2 linked regions of the Lujinxingia sediminis genome follow. The protein of the gene in region 1 interacts with the protein of each later gene in a pairwise test. Links are inferred from orthologs where the notes say so. Each region holds a gene or a part of one and is shown on either strand. Other genes may lie near its edges. The genes, in order: topA and EA187_RS13595.

The links.
Region 2: the proteins of topA (region 1) and EA187_RS13595 interact in binary tests that used the Escherichia coli proteins (3 or more experiments, as listed by UniProt). The link is inferred for Lujinxingia sediminis from one-to-one orthologs.

What each region holds. Positions count from the first base shown.
Region 1 is NZ_SADD01000002.1:217,858-224,132, forward strand. Bases 1,076-4,154 are described here. They hold topA (type I DNA topoisomerase), read right to left. Parts: upstream 3,848-4,154; coding sequence 1,304-3,847; downstream 1,076-1,303. Other genes in these bases: EA187_RS06670 (lactate racemase domain-containing protein), read left to right, coding at 1,076-1,153; EA187_RS06680 (tetratricopeptide repeat protein), read right to left, coding at 4,131-4,154. Also shown: more of EA187_RS06670, read left to right, coding at 1-1,075; more of EA187_RS06680, read right to left, coding at 4,155-5,615; trxA (thioredoxin), read right to left, coding at 5,725-6,054; EA187_RS06690 (dihydrolipoamide acetyltransferase family protein), read right to left, coding at 6,198-6,275. UniProt on the Escherichia coli protein: Releases the supercoiling and torsional tension of DNA, which is introduced during the DNA replication and transcription, by transiently cleaving and rejoining one strand of the DNA duplex.
Region 2 is NZ_SADD01000008.1:313-6,426, reverse strand. What follows is about bases 2,968-5,885. They hold EA187_RS13595 (IMPACT family protein), read right to left. Parts: upstream 4,798-5,885; coding sequence 4,138-4,797; downstream 2,968-4,137. Other genes in these bases: EA187_RS13590 (transposase), read left to right, coding at 5,046-5,885; EA187_RS13600 (spermine/spermidine synthase domain-containing protein), read left to right, coding at 3,198-3,866; EA187_RS13605 (hypothetical protein), read left to right, coding at 2,968-3,084. Also shown: EA187_RS13620 (SulP family inorganic anion transporter), read left to right, coding at 1-64; EA187_RS13615 (type 1 glutamine amidotransferase domain-containing protein), read left to right, coding at 341-1,213; EA187_RS13610 (hypothetical protein), read left to right, coding at 1,372-2,211; more of EA187_RS13605, read left to right, coding at 2,449-2,967; more of EA187_RS13590, read left to right, coding at 5,886-6,020.

The sequences.
Region 1 (6,275 bases):
GCGGGTGCTCGTCGTCATCCCCGACGCCACACGCCCTGTTGATCTTCCCGATGTGCTCGAGCCTCTGCTCACACATCTCAACAGCTTTGAGCCCGCGCATATCTCGGTGCTGGTCGCCCTGGGACTGCACCGCGCGCTGGCCCTCTCCGAGCTCCGGCCCCTCCTCGAGATCTGTCAGGCCGCCGGCGCCTCACTCACCCAGCACAACCCGCACCACCCGCGCCTCTCAATGCTCGGCGCCGACGTCGGTCTCGTTGCCGAGCCCCAGGCCGAGCCGTTGATCGGCTCGGCCCCCCCCGGTGCCGATCGCCCGCTGCCCGCGCTCCTCCACCCGATGCTCTTTCAACACGATCGCATCATCGTCGTCGGCACCGTTGAGCCGCACCAGTACGCCGGCTTCTCCGGGGGCATCAAAGCCCTGGCGATTGGCTGCGCCGGCGAAGAGACCATCGGCACCCTGCACGGCCTGGAGCTCTTACGTCACCCCGGCGTGCGCCTGGGGCGCATCGACGATAACCCCTTCCAGCAGGCCCTCTGGCGGGTGGCAAAGATGTCGGTTCCCGTCGACGCGCTACAGATTGTACCCGGCCACCCCGAGCCCCGTGCGCTTCTCTTCGGCCCGGTCCGCCCCACCTTTGAGGCCGCCTGCACCATCGCCCGTAAGGCGTTCTTCTACATCAGTGAGCCGCTGCCCTGGCTGCATCTGAAGTTGCCTCCAAGCAAATCGGACAACTTCTACCAGGCCTCGCGCGCGGCCACCTACGCCGCGCTCGTCGAGCACAGCGCCTTAATGCCCGGAGGCTGGATCGTACTGGAAGCCACCTGCCCCGAGGGCCTGGGACGCGGCGATGGTGAGCGCGCCTTCGCTCGCGCCCTGGCCCGCGGCCGCGACACCCTGCTCGCCGAGCTTCGCGGCGAGCTGCAATCGCCTGAGCCCGGCGTCGGCGGCCAGCAGCGCGCCTACGTGCTGGCCATGACTTTAGAGCGCAATCCCATCGCGCTTATCTCGCCACAACCTCTCCCGGAGCTCGACGCGGTAGGCATTCGCCAGTTCCGAAGCCTTCAGGAAGCCCACCGCGCCCTCAACCTTCCCCTGGTCACAGGTGTCTCGTTGCCCGACATCTTTACCGGACTGCCCATCCTCGACCATTGAGCCATTCTTAGCGCCGCCCCGGAACAATCCCTCGCCCACAAAAAAGCGTCCCCGCCCGAATCTCCGGCGAGGACGCTTTTTTGAGTTCTACGCCCGACCCTGGCTGGCCCACCCGTCGCGGGGCCAACATGCAGCAGGTCGGAAGTTGGCTCAGCTCGCGCTCTTCTGCTCGATGAGCTCCAACGCCTTCTCCAGCGTCATATCATCGGGGTTGGTGCCCTTGGGAAGCGAGGCGTTGACCTTGCCCAGCTTCACATAAGGCCCGTAGCGCCCGTCGAGCACGTTGATGGGCTTGCCACTATCCGGATCGGTGCCCAGCTCCTTGAGCACCTTACGGCTGCTTGCACGACGTCCCTTGGGCTGCGCCAGAAGCTCCAGCGCCTGCTCCAACGTCACCGTGAAGACCATCTCCTGCTCGGGCAGGTTGCGGTACTCCTTGAGGTGCTTGACGAAAGGCCCGTAGCGCCCGATGCCCGCCTCCACCGGCTCGCCGTCTTCGGGGTGCTTGCCCAACTCGCGCGGAAGATCGAGAAGCTGCGCGGCCTGCTCCAGGGTGACGTCTTCGGGATTCATGCCCTTGGGCACCGAAGCCGTCGGTGGCTTCTTGTTGTCTTCGGTGCGCTCACCCAGCTGGAAATACGGTCCGAAGCGACCATTCATCAAAAAGATCGGCTCGCCCTTCTCCGGGTGAAGTCCCAGCGACTCGGGGCCTTTCTCGCGCTTCTCCAGAAGCTCCAGGATCTTCTCGTAATCGAGGTCGGCCGGCGGAATGTCGTCGGGCACATCGACGGTCTTGGTTTCTCCTTCGACCTCGATCTGCACGTAGGGCCCGTAGCGCCCCACCTTCAGCGTGGCCGGGAAGTCTTCCAGGGTGACCTCGCGGGCCAGATCCGGCTCGATCTTCTCTTCACCCTCGTTGACCTTGTCGGCAAAGGCCCCTTCGCGGCGATAGAACTGGTGCAGGTACTCGACCTTGGAGCCCTTACCGGCGGCGATCTCATCGAGATCATCTTCCATGCGGGCCGTAAACTGCGTGTCGACCAGCTCCCCGAAGTGTTTCTCCAGAAACTCGGTGACGGCAAAGGCCATGTAGGTGGGCACCAGCGTGCGGCCCACCTTGCGACCGTACTTCTCGCCAGCGGTGATCTTGCTCATGATCGTGGCGTAGGTACTCGGACGGCCCACACCTTCTTCTTCGAGCACCTTAACCAGCGAGGCTTCGGTGAAGCGTGCCGGCGGCTTGGTCTCGTGACCGATGGCCTCAAGCTCGTTGCAGTCCACCTCACCCCCCTCTTTGAGGGCGGGAAGGAGCACTTCGCGATCTTCGAGGGCTGCTTCCGGATCATCGGCCCCTTCGACGTAGGCGCGCATGAAGCCCGCGAAGTCGATGCGGTTGCCGTTGGCGCGGAACACGTAGGTATGCTCGTCGTCGCTGACCTTCAGATCCACACGCACGCTGGTCTTTTTGGCGTCGGCCATCTGGCTGGCGACGGTACGCTTCCAGATCAGGTCGTAGAGCTTGCGATCCCGCCCTTTAAGGCCCGACTTATTCGGGTGCACGAAGGCGTCACCAGTGGGACGAATCGCCTCGTGCGCCTCCTGAGCGCCCTTGGCCTTCGAGGCGTAAACCCGAGGCTTATCGGCCACGTACTCCGCTCCGTAGAGCTCGCCGGCAGCCTTCCGCGCGGCGTTGAGCGCCTGCTGCGAAAGGTTCACCGAGTCGGTACGCATGTAGGTGATAAAACCGTTCTCGTAGAGTGACTGCGCAACCCGCATCGTATCGGAAGCCGACAGCCCCAGCTTACGGCTGGCCTCCTGCTGCAGCGTCGAGGTGATAAAGGGCGGCTTGGGCCGAGTGGTGTACGGGCGCTCGGTGATCTCGTTGACCGTCCAGGGGCGGCTGGCCAGCTGCTCGACCATCTTTTTGGCCTGCTTCTCATCAAGAAGCAGGACATTTTTGCCCTCGGTGATCTTGCCGGTGTTCTCATCGAAGTCCTTGCCGGTGGCAACCCGGGTGCCATCGACCTCATGAAGCACCGCATCAAAGGCGTTGCCCTTCTCGGCAAGCTGCGCTTTGAGATCCCAGTAGGAGCCCATGCGGAAACGACGACGCTCGCGCTCGCGCTCCACAAGAAGTCGCACGGCCACCGATTGCACGCGCCCGGCCGAGAGGCCGTACTTGATCTTTTTGCCGACCAGCAAGGAGAGCGGGTAGCCCACCAGGCGGTCGAGGATGCGGCGAGTCTCCTGGGCTTCCACCAGGTGATCATCGACCTCGCGGGTGTTCTCCAGAGCGCGCTCGATGGCCGACTTCGTGATCTCGTGAAAGACCATGCGATGGGTCGGACATTTGGGCTTGAGCTCTTCCAAAAGGTGCCAGCTGATCGCCTCTCCTTCACGGTCTTCGTCCGTTGCGAGGTAGAGGGCGTCGGCCTTCTTAAGCTCCGCCTTGAGCTCTTTGATGGCCTTCTTGGAGCGGGGATCTTTGACCACGTATACGGCGTCAAAGCCCTCGTCGATGTTCACGCCGAGGCTGGCCCAGGGCTCCTTTTTATACTTCGCCGGCATCTGGCCGGCGTTGTCCGGGAGGTCGCGGATGTGGCCCAGCGAGGCCTTCACCACAAACTCCTTCGGCAGGTATTTTTGAATGGTCTTCGCCTTGGAGGGCGACTCGACGATCACGAGTTTTGACATAGAAGGATTCCGCGCTTCGCTGTTCATGTATTCACAGGGCCCAACGGCTTCGAGGCTCAGATCTACGCGCTCATCACCAGGTGGCAAGGCGCATTCACTGCGCGCCCCATAAGTAGGGGCCTGTCCACCTTCACCCGTTGCCCGTGGGGGGCTTTCATAGAGAAGAGCCCGGGGGTTTGTCCAGCCTCACCGCCAACCGGGCCTGCAAAAGAGCCCCGCGTTGCCATGCAGCGCGGGGCTCCACACACTCGCCAGGTCTTTGCATCGAGCCTGACGCTTCGACCTACTCTTCGTCGATCTTCCCGGGAGAGTCGACCTCATCGCTGCCCGCATCATCGCCGGACTTCGGAGCGCCGGGACCTTTACCGGACTTCATCATCGTGTAGAAGTCGCGCATCTGCTTCTCGAGATCCTCGGCCGAGAGGTTGGAGAGATCCATCTTCTTGAGCTGCTCCTCGTCCATGTCGCCGAGCATGCTCTTGGGAAGATTTTTCATCAGCGTGGGGGCCTGCTTGATCGCCATCTCGAAGATGGGCTTAAACGCCCCGCGGATGTTGCCCGACTCATCAAAGAGCTGGTCGAGCATGCCCATGGGATTGCCTCCGGGCATCTTCGAACCGGCCTTGCCGCCCGGCCCGAAGGCATCGGCAAACGACGAGGGATCGAAGTCTTTGCCAAACATGTCAAAGATCGAGCTGTCCAGGGCGGGCATCTCCACCGAGTCGTAGGCCGGTCCCAGCAAGAACATCGGAAGCTCGGCCGGCGCGCTGGAGGCGCGCTCCAGATCTTCGCGGGCTGCCTCCTCCTCTCCGCTCATCTGCAACGCGGCGCCGCGCACCGCGTAGGCGTCGGGCAGGCTCGGATCGAGCATGACAGCGCGCTCGGCCGCCTTCATTCCGGCGCTGACCTTGCCCTCGGCCAGCTGCACATTGGCGAGCTGCACAAACGCAAAGGCTTCTTCCGGGTAGATGTTGGAAGCGCGCAGCGCATCTTCACGGGCCAGGCGATGCTCCCCGCGCGCCAGACGCAGGTGGCTGCGCATCAAGATCGCCTCCAGCGCCACATCGGTGCCCTCGCCGACGGCGATATCGAGCAGGATCAACGCCTCATCGACCTGGCCGCGCAGCATATGCAGGCGCGCCATCGCCAGGGCGTAGTCAGGATCGTCGGCGTCGAGTTCCCGGGCAGCCTTCAAGTCGCGCTCGGCCGCCTTCAGATCGCTCAAGCGCAGGTGCACCTCCCCGCGCAACGCCAGGATCTCGGCGTTCTCCGGATCAGCGGTGAGTGCGTGGGTGAGGTCGGCGCAGGCCTCCTCGTACTCCTCAAGCTCCACCGCCACCAACGCCCGACCCATCAGCATGCCCGGATCGCCCTCTTTACGCGCGATCGCCTCGTTGAAATACGCCTGCGCGGCCTCCGGCTCATCAAGCTGGTAACTCGCCCACCCGGCCACCGCCATCGTGGACGCGTCGCGCCAGCCGGCCTTCCACGCCCCCTGAGCGTCGGCCAGCGCGTCATCGACCTCTTCGAGATCGAGGTAGAGCTCGGCACGCCGGCTCAGCAGCCGACCGCGCAGAAGATCATCTTCGTTGCGCGCACCCGGCTCCTCTCCGCCCGGCCCCATCGTCTCAAGCATCGCGCTGAGCCGACCGATCGCCTGGTGCAGAGCGCCATCTTCAATCAGAGGCGAAAGCTCGGAGGTGAGCTGGGTCCACATCGCCTCATAGCTCGGACTGAGCTCCACGGGGGGTTGTTTTACGTCACTCATAATCACCGCGTCCCATCGACAGACGCCCGCTCTCCTCAAGAAAGCGGGCGTCGGTCGGATCGTCATGAATGTGGGCGGCGCGAGCGCGCCTGCGCCTCAAAAAAGCGCCTTATTTCGCCGCGCTGGCCTTCTCGAAGAGCTTCCGCAGGGGCTGCTCGCCCTGGAAGCCCATCATCACGTCGACGACGTCGTTGCCGCGCATCGCCACGACCATCGGGATGGAGCGCGCGTTGAACGCCTGCGCCAGCTCCGGCTCCTCATCGATGTTGATCTTGCCGACCTTGACCTGGCCCTCAAACTCGCCGGCGAGCTTGTCGATGACCGGGCTGAGCGCGCGGCAGGGACCGCACCAGGGCGCCCACAGGTCCACGATCACGGGTACGTCGGCGTTGACCACTTCGTCATTGAAGTTGTTCTTGTTGAAGTTATGCGTCGTCACGATGGACTCCTTCTTTAGCTCCGCGCGTATCGCGCGGCTTCATCAAACCTGGAGGTATGGCCGACCCGACACTCGAGCCTGCCGCTACCTTAGAGATTCAACACCGGCGGACAAAGTTTCAAATTCATCGCCGGCGATCGGTGTCACTCCCAGCCTTCGAGCGTGGTGCGGATATGCGCCAGAAACGCATCGGCGGTGGCCCCGTCGATCGTACGGTGGTC
Region 2 (6,114 bases), on another replicon or contig:
TCTGAACGCCGAGAGCCAGAGCCTGATCGATCGCGTGGGCCTGGTCTCGACCACCGGCCACTGACACCGCATAATCGCGGGGGGGGGCGAGTCATCGGCCTGGCTTCGGAAGGCTGACTCCCGGTCGCCTCAAAGCGTGCTCTGAGACCAACCCCGGGGCGCCTCTGCGCCAGCACCATCGCCGCTATTCGAACTCTATGGCGAGCATGGTTGACGTGGTGGGCTCCGGTCGAAAAGAACGTTCTTGCCTGTGCTGAACCGGTGCGCAGGATACTTCTTTGTTCACCTCGGTGAGGCGCGCTCACCACCGGCTCCCATCCACCTCGGACACGGTCGATTCATGCCCCTGCTCGCATCCATCTTCCGCCTTGCCACGCTCATTCTCTTCCCTGTCGCGCTTATCGCCTGCGCCACCGGAGCGTCGAGTGCGCCGCAGGGCGAGAGCGGCTCTCGTGACGCACTCGCGCCCTCCAACGAGGACTCCTCGGAGCGTGACGACCGCGGCGAGCAAGGCAAGATCCTGTTTGTGCTCACCAACCATACGATGCTTGGTGATACCGACACACCGACCGGTTACTACCTCAGCGAAGTCACCCATCCCTGGTCTGTGCTTACCGAGGCCGGCTATACCATCGACTTTGCAAGTCCGCAGGGAGGTCCGGTTGCTGCCGATCCGAAAAGCCTGGATATGGACGACCCGATCAACGCCCGTTTCTGGGAAGACAACGCTCTGCGCAGCCAGCTTGATACGACGCTGGCCATCCATCAGGTTGTCCCCGAACATTACCGGGCGATCTTCTTTGCCGGCGGCCATGGCACCATGTGGGATTTCGCCGACAGTGCCGCGGTGCAACGGGTCACCGCTCGCATCTGGGAGGCTGGCGGAACCGTCGCTGCGGTCTGCCACGGCCCGGCGGCTCTCCTGAATGTGCAACTCTCCGACGGTCAATGGCTTGTCGCCGATCGAGAAGTCACCGGCTTTACCGATGCCGAAGAGCGCGCCGTGGAGCTCGATCAGGTCGTCCCCTTTCTGCTGGAGAGCGAACTTCGGGAGCGCGGCGCAAACTTTGAGGGAGCCGACAATTTTCAGGAAAACGTGGTCGTTGACGGACGGCTGATCACCGGCCAAAACCCGGCCTCCGCCACAGGCGTCGGAGAAGCGATCGTGGAGGTTCTCAACACCAGCCATGACACGCCTGACGTCGCCTATTAATGCGCTGAATTTAGCGCACACCTCAGACGTCGTACGCTGGTGTACCCTGTCCTCTCTCAGTGGAGCTCATCGTGACCTGCTCGTCGTCATCTCTGATATCGCCCGGCCTGCTTCAAAGCCGCCTCTCTCACACAACCTGCGCGCTCCTGCTGAGCCTGTTGAGCGTAGGTTGCGATCGCACGGCGCCCGCCCCGGAGCAGGTCACCGAGACCTCCCAGGAGCTCTCTTCGCCGTATCAGGCCCCTGAAGGAGGTGACACAGGCGCGGCGGCACCACTCCCCTTCCCATCCAACGACTGGAGCTGCGATCTGGCCAGCGCCGAGCGCGCCCAGGCCTGGATCGACGCCACTCGCCCCGCTGCGGAAAGTCAAACGCTGCGCGACATCGCACCACTCAGCCCCACCCGGCAGACACCGCGCATCCTCATCGGTATCAGCGACTCCACGCTGAGTCTGTTGCGCCGAGACTTCAACGACGATCTCAGCGCGGCGGCCGACGCTCTTCGGCAGGCGCAGCAACAACACTCCGGTGGAGAGCCACCAGCAATCGCCTTCCGTATCGACGGGCCCACCTCTGCCGAGCGCATGAAGAGCGTTCTTACGTCGTTTCGCAACGAACTGGGTGACTCGGTACTCTTTGTGGTTCCCGCACCGGCGCCCGTAGAGCGGGCGGCCCCTCCGAATGAAGACGCGATCCGGCGAGCCGCTGCTTCCGGCCACCTTGCCAACCCTCAAACGTGCCCCGCCGTCGATCTTCTCATCGAACGTGTGGCGACCCGGCCCCCTGACGAAAGCTCCGCGGCAGTTCGAAACGAACTGGTCGATGCGTGGATGACATGCGAGTGTCAGCCTGATCTCGAAGCCCTGCTTGCAAAGTTGATCTGGCCCGCTCCCGGACGTCAGCCGGTCCTGGTAGGCCAAATCTCCACCGAGAAGCTTCAGACCATGCTCGCCGACGAGCAGCCGGCCTGGACCGAACTTTCCAGCACGCTTCGCTAGTCCTGCCCGACTCCTCTGACCAGGACGGATGTCATGCTCGGCAACCAACGCCCTACCACGGACACGCAACCACCACCCGCGGCACATGCTCCAGCGCCAGCCCCACTCCCGGCCCCGCTGACGCGTACCGAGGCTCGTCTCGCGATTCCTTCTGACTGGTGGCACGAGTGGAGGTCCGGCAACGCACTTCAACAGCGGGCAAAACGCATCTTCAACCTGCCCTCCGCGCTCTTCCTGATGGCGCGATGGTGTGCGCTTGCAGTCGTCATCTGCGTGGCGTTCTCCTGGTGGCTCTTTGCGCCGCTGAGCCTGATTCCTCAGGCTCTACTCATCCTATACGGCGCCATCATTGGCCTGGGGCTCGGAGCCACCTGGGGAGCTGTGCGCGTCGTCGACCTCGCCATGGAGAACATCTGGCAACTGGTCGTGATGGTGTTCGAAGGTCTCAAGTCAGCGCTGGCCGAGATCGATACCCTTCGCCGAGGCAAACTCTCCGCCAGCGCTCTCCAGAAACTTTCACTCACCCTGTACCAGGGATTGCTCTACCCGGTCGTGCGTCGTGCGGCGCAGCAAGCCGCGGGGGTCTTCGCTCGCCCTGTGACCTGGGCTCTCGACAAAACCATCGCGCGTCTGATCTCCCGCATGCTTCGCGTCTCAGCCTCCAAACCACCCCAAACTCTTCCCTCCTCTGAATCGACGATGGCTGGGCCGGCTGGCACGGCGCTCGAAACCCTCGACGCTGCGCACACACGACTTCTAAGCCTGCGAAGCAAAACCCGAACAATCGCTCTAGCGCCGCTTGTCGCCCTCGCCACACTAAACTCCCTGTTGATGACGACTCCAGTCGTGGGCATCTACCTGCTTTTGAACTAGCGTTCCCATCGCGCAAAACGTTAAGAGTTCGAGCAAGAACACGTGACCCGTGCATCAATGACTTCCCCTGTGCCCGTCGACACTTCCCAGCCTGCCCCCTCTGTGAGATTCGCATGAAACCGTGGTTCACCCTGGAGCGCACGACGCTTCCCGATGGCGGAGAACTCCTCCTTCAACAACGTGACCGGGAGTACGTGCTTCGCGCCCACGGCATCGAATTGATGACCTCGCGCGCCCATGGCTCGGAAGACGACCTTGGCACCCGCGGAGTCGCCCCGATCGCCCACCGACCCAACGCCCGTGTCCTCATCGGCGGACTTGGCATGGGATTTACGTTGCGGGCCGCCCTGGATGCCCTTCGTGCCGATGCCCGGGTCTTCATCAGCGAGCTCGTCCCTGAGATCATCACATGGAATCGCGGTGTCCTGGCCCCCCTCGCCAACAGCCCTCTCGATGATCCGCGTGTCACGCTGCTGGAAGGCGACGTGACAGCGCATATTGCCCGTACACAGACACGCTTCGATGCGATTCTTCTGGATGTCGACAACGGACCAGAAGCCCTCACTGCCCGCGAGAATGACGGCCTCTACGGGGCGACCGGCCTGGAGCGGGCCTTTCACGCTCTGAGTTCGGGTGGAGTCCTCGGCGTCTGGTCGGTCTCCGATGACCAGGCCTTCTCCCGGCGCCTCAAAAAAGCGCGCTTTCAGGTCAAACGCCACACGTCGTACGCCGCCGGCGATCGTGGCCGCCGACACCTTGTATGGATTGCGACACGTCCCTGACGGCGAACGCCCCCCACTGGTGAAGCATAGGAGTCGATTGGCCCTCTCGTTCGCGTTGCACGCACGCCCGGGGGTCAGGAGCACGACCCGGGGTCAGGAGCACGACCCGGGGTCAGGAGCACGACCCGGGGTCAGGAGCACGACCCGAGGTCAGGAGCACGACCCGGGGTCAGGAGCACGACCCGGGGTCAGGAGCACGACCCGGGGTCAAGACCCTGGCTCGCGGCAATCCACCATCCTTTCAGCGCTCCATACCAACGCATTCACGTCGTTAAGATGTGCCAGCCGGGACTGTCTCCACAAGCACATCACGCTCGTCGCGCTGCAACAACGCTGCAAGGCGAGTTTCAATCATCTGGCGATCGACGCAGCGAATCGCCAGCCGCATACACACCTCTGCGCCATAATGCGTTTCAATGACGCGCACGCCCTGCTGACCGTCGAGCAGGTGCTCAACCTGAGCCTGAACCGAGTAGGGAACGACCAAGTCCGCAACCACCTCCGGGAACCGCTCAACCGCAACAGCGTCGTCCAACGCCATTCTCGCTGCTTCTCGATACGCACGAGCGAGCCCCCCGACTCCGAGCTTTATTCCGCCAAAGTAGCGCACGACAACGACCAACGTATCGCATAGCTCGCGCCCCTGAAGGATCTGAAGCATCGGAAACCCGGCGCTTCGACCAGGCTCCCCATCATCCACACCGCGCTCAACCTGCTCGACTCCCCGTCCGATCCGCAACGCGTAGCAGACATGACGCGCGTCATGAAATCGCCGTCGTATCTCGTCAACACGTGCCAACGCCTCGCCTTCCGTCACGACTCGACTGGCAAACCCGATAAACCTGCTTCGCTCAACGACCAACTCCGACTCACCCTGACTCTCAAGGGTCCAGTAGGGCTGCGAACTACTCTCAAACCCGTCTCCTTGCATCGTCCACCTCGCCCTTTTCGACACTGCTCAAGTTGACTCCCGGTTCCCCTCCTGACTCCCGGTCCCCCTGAAGAGCAGGGCACATCATCTACTCACGTTTCACATGTGAAACATCTACCTGCTCAACGCTCTCGCGCCTCAAAACGTCCTACGACGGCAAAAAAGTAGGGCTCTCACGCAAAGCTCTCCGAAGGCACGCGATAACAGACACACAGCGCTGTTAACGTCACCTCTCTTGGAGAACTACCATGACCGCGCCCCGTCAACACCTACCTGACCAACTGGTTTTTATCACACGACGCACCTCGGAACGACGCTTCTTTCTGCGTCCTGACGCGGAGCTTGCGGAACTAACGGCTTACGCTTTCGCGCGAGCGGCTACCCGCCACGGCCAGTCGATTCACGCGGTAACCGTCATGTCCAACCATATCCATCTCGTCATCACGGACAACACCGGCGAGCGCAGCAATATGGCTCGCGACAGCTTTGCGAGCATTGCGCGAGCTCGCAACAAGGCGCTTGAGCGAAAAGGTCATTTCTGGGAAGCGGGCACCTACTGTGATTGCGTTTTGCTCGACCAGGACGCCAGCGATCGTAAACTTATCTACACCCTTCTAAACCCGGTGCGAGCAGGCGTTGTCGATCGTCTTGAAGACTGGCCAGGCTTTATGATCCAGCCCAAAGACTGGGGAAAGCCCCTCCAGATTCCCCGCCCGTCCAGATTTTTCGGCGATACGGCTCCGGAGTTTATCGAGCTGACTCCTGAACCTCCTCCTGGCTACGAGGACTGGCCCCTCGACAAAACGATTGCCCATTTCGAAGCTCGCATCGAAGAAGCTCGCCTTGAGATTCTCGCCGAACGTCAGAAGGGCAGTGAGACGACTCAATACTCCAGTGAGGTGCTCCAACAGCTCGATCCCTATACCTCGCCCGACACGCCGACACCCTCACGCAGCTTCATTCCCCGATTTGCCACCACAGATGCTGAACTCATGCGCCGCGCCGAAGCTGCCCGCCGCGACTTTCTCGAAGCCTATGCCTTTCAACGCAGTCGATGGAAAGCCGGCAAGCGTGACTGCACGTTCCCATGCGGAACAATCGCGCTTCGACGGCACAGTGCCGTACCATGTGCTCCGGCCCCCTCGGACAGTCCACTCACGCAGGTCGCCCGCCTCTCCCGAATCAAAAAATATGCGCGCAGATGCCTGCTAAGCTCGCCATGAACGTATAGAACGCGAGATGCCCCCCGTCGTCCGGCTTCACTTCTCCGGCGCATCGCCTGCTATGCCTACCCCCTCGGCCATTCGGCACTCGACT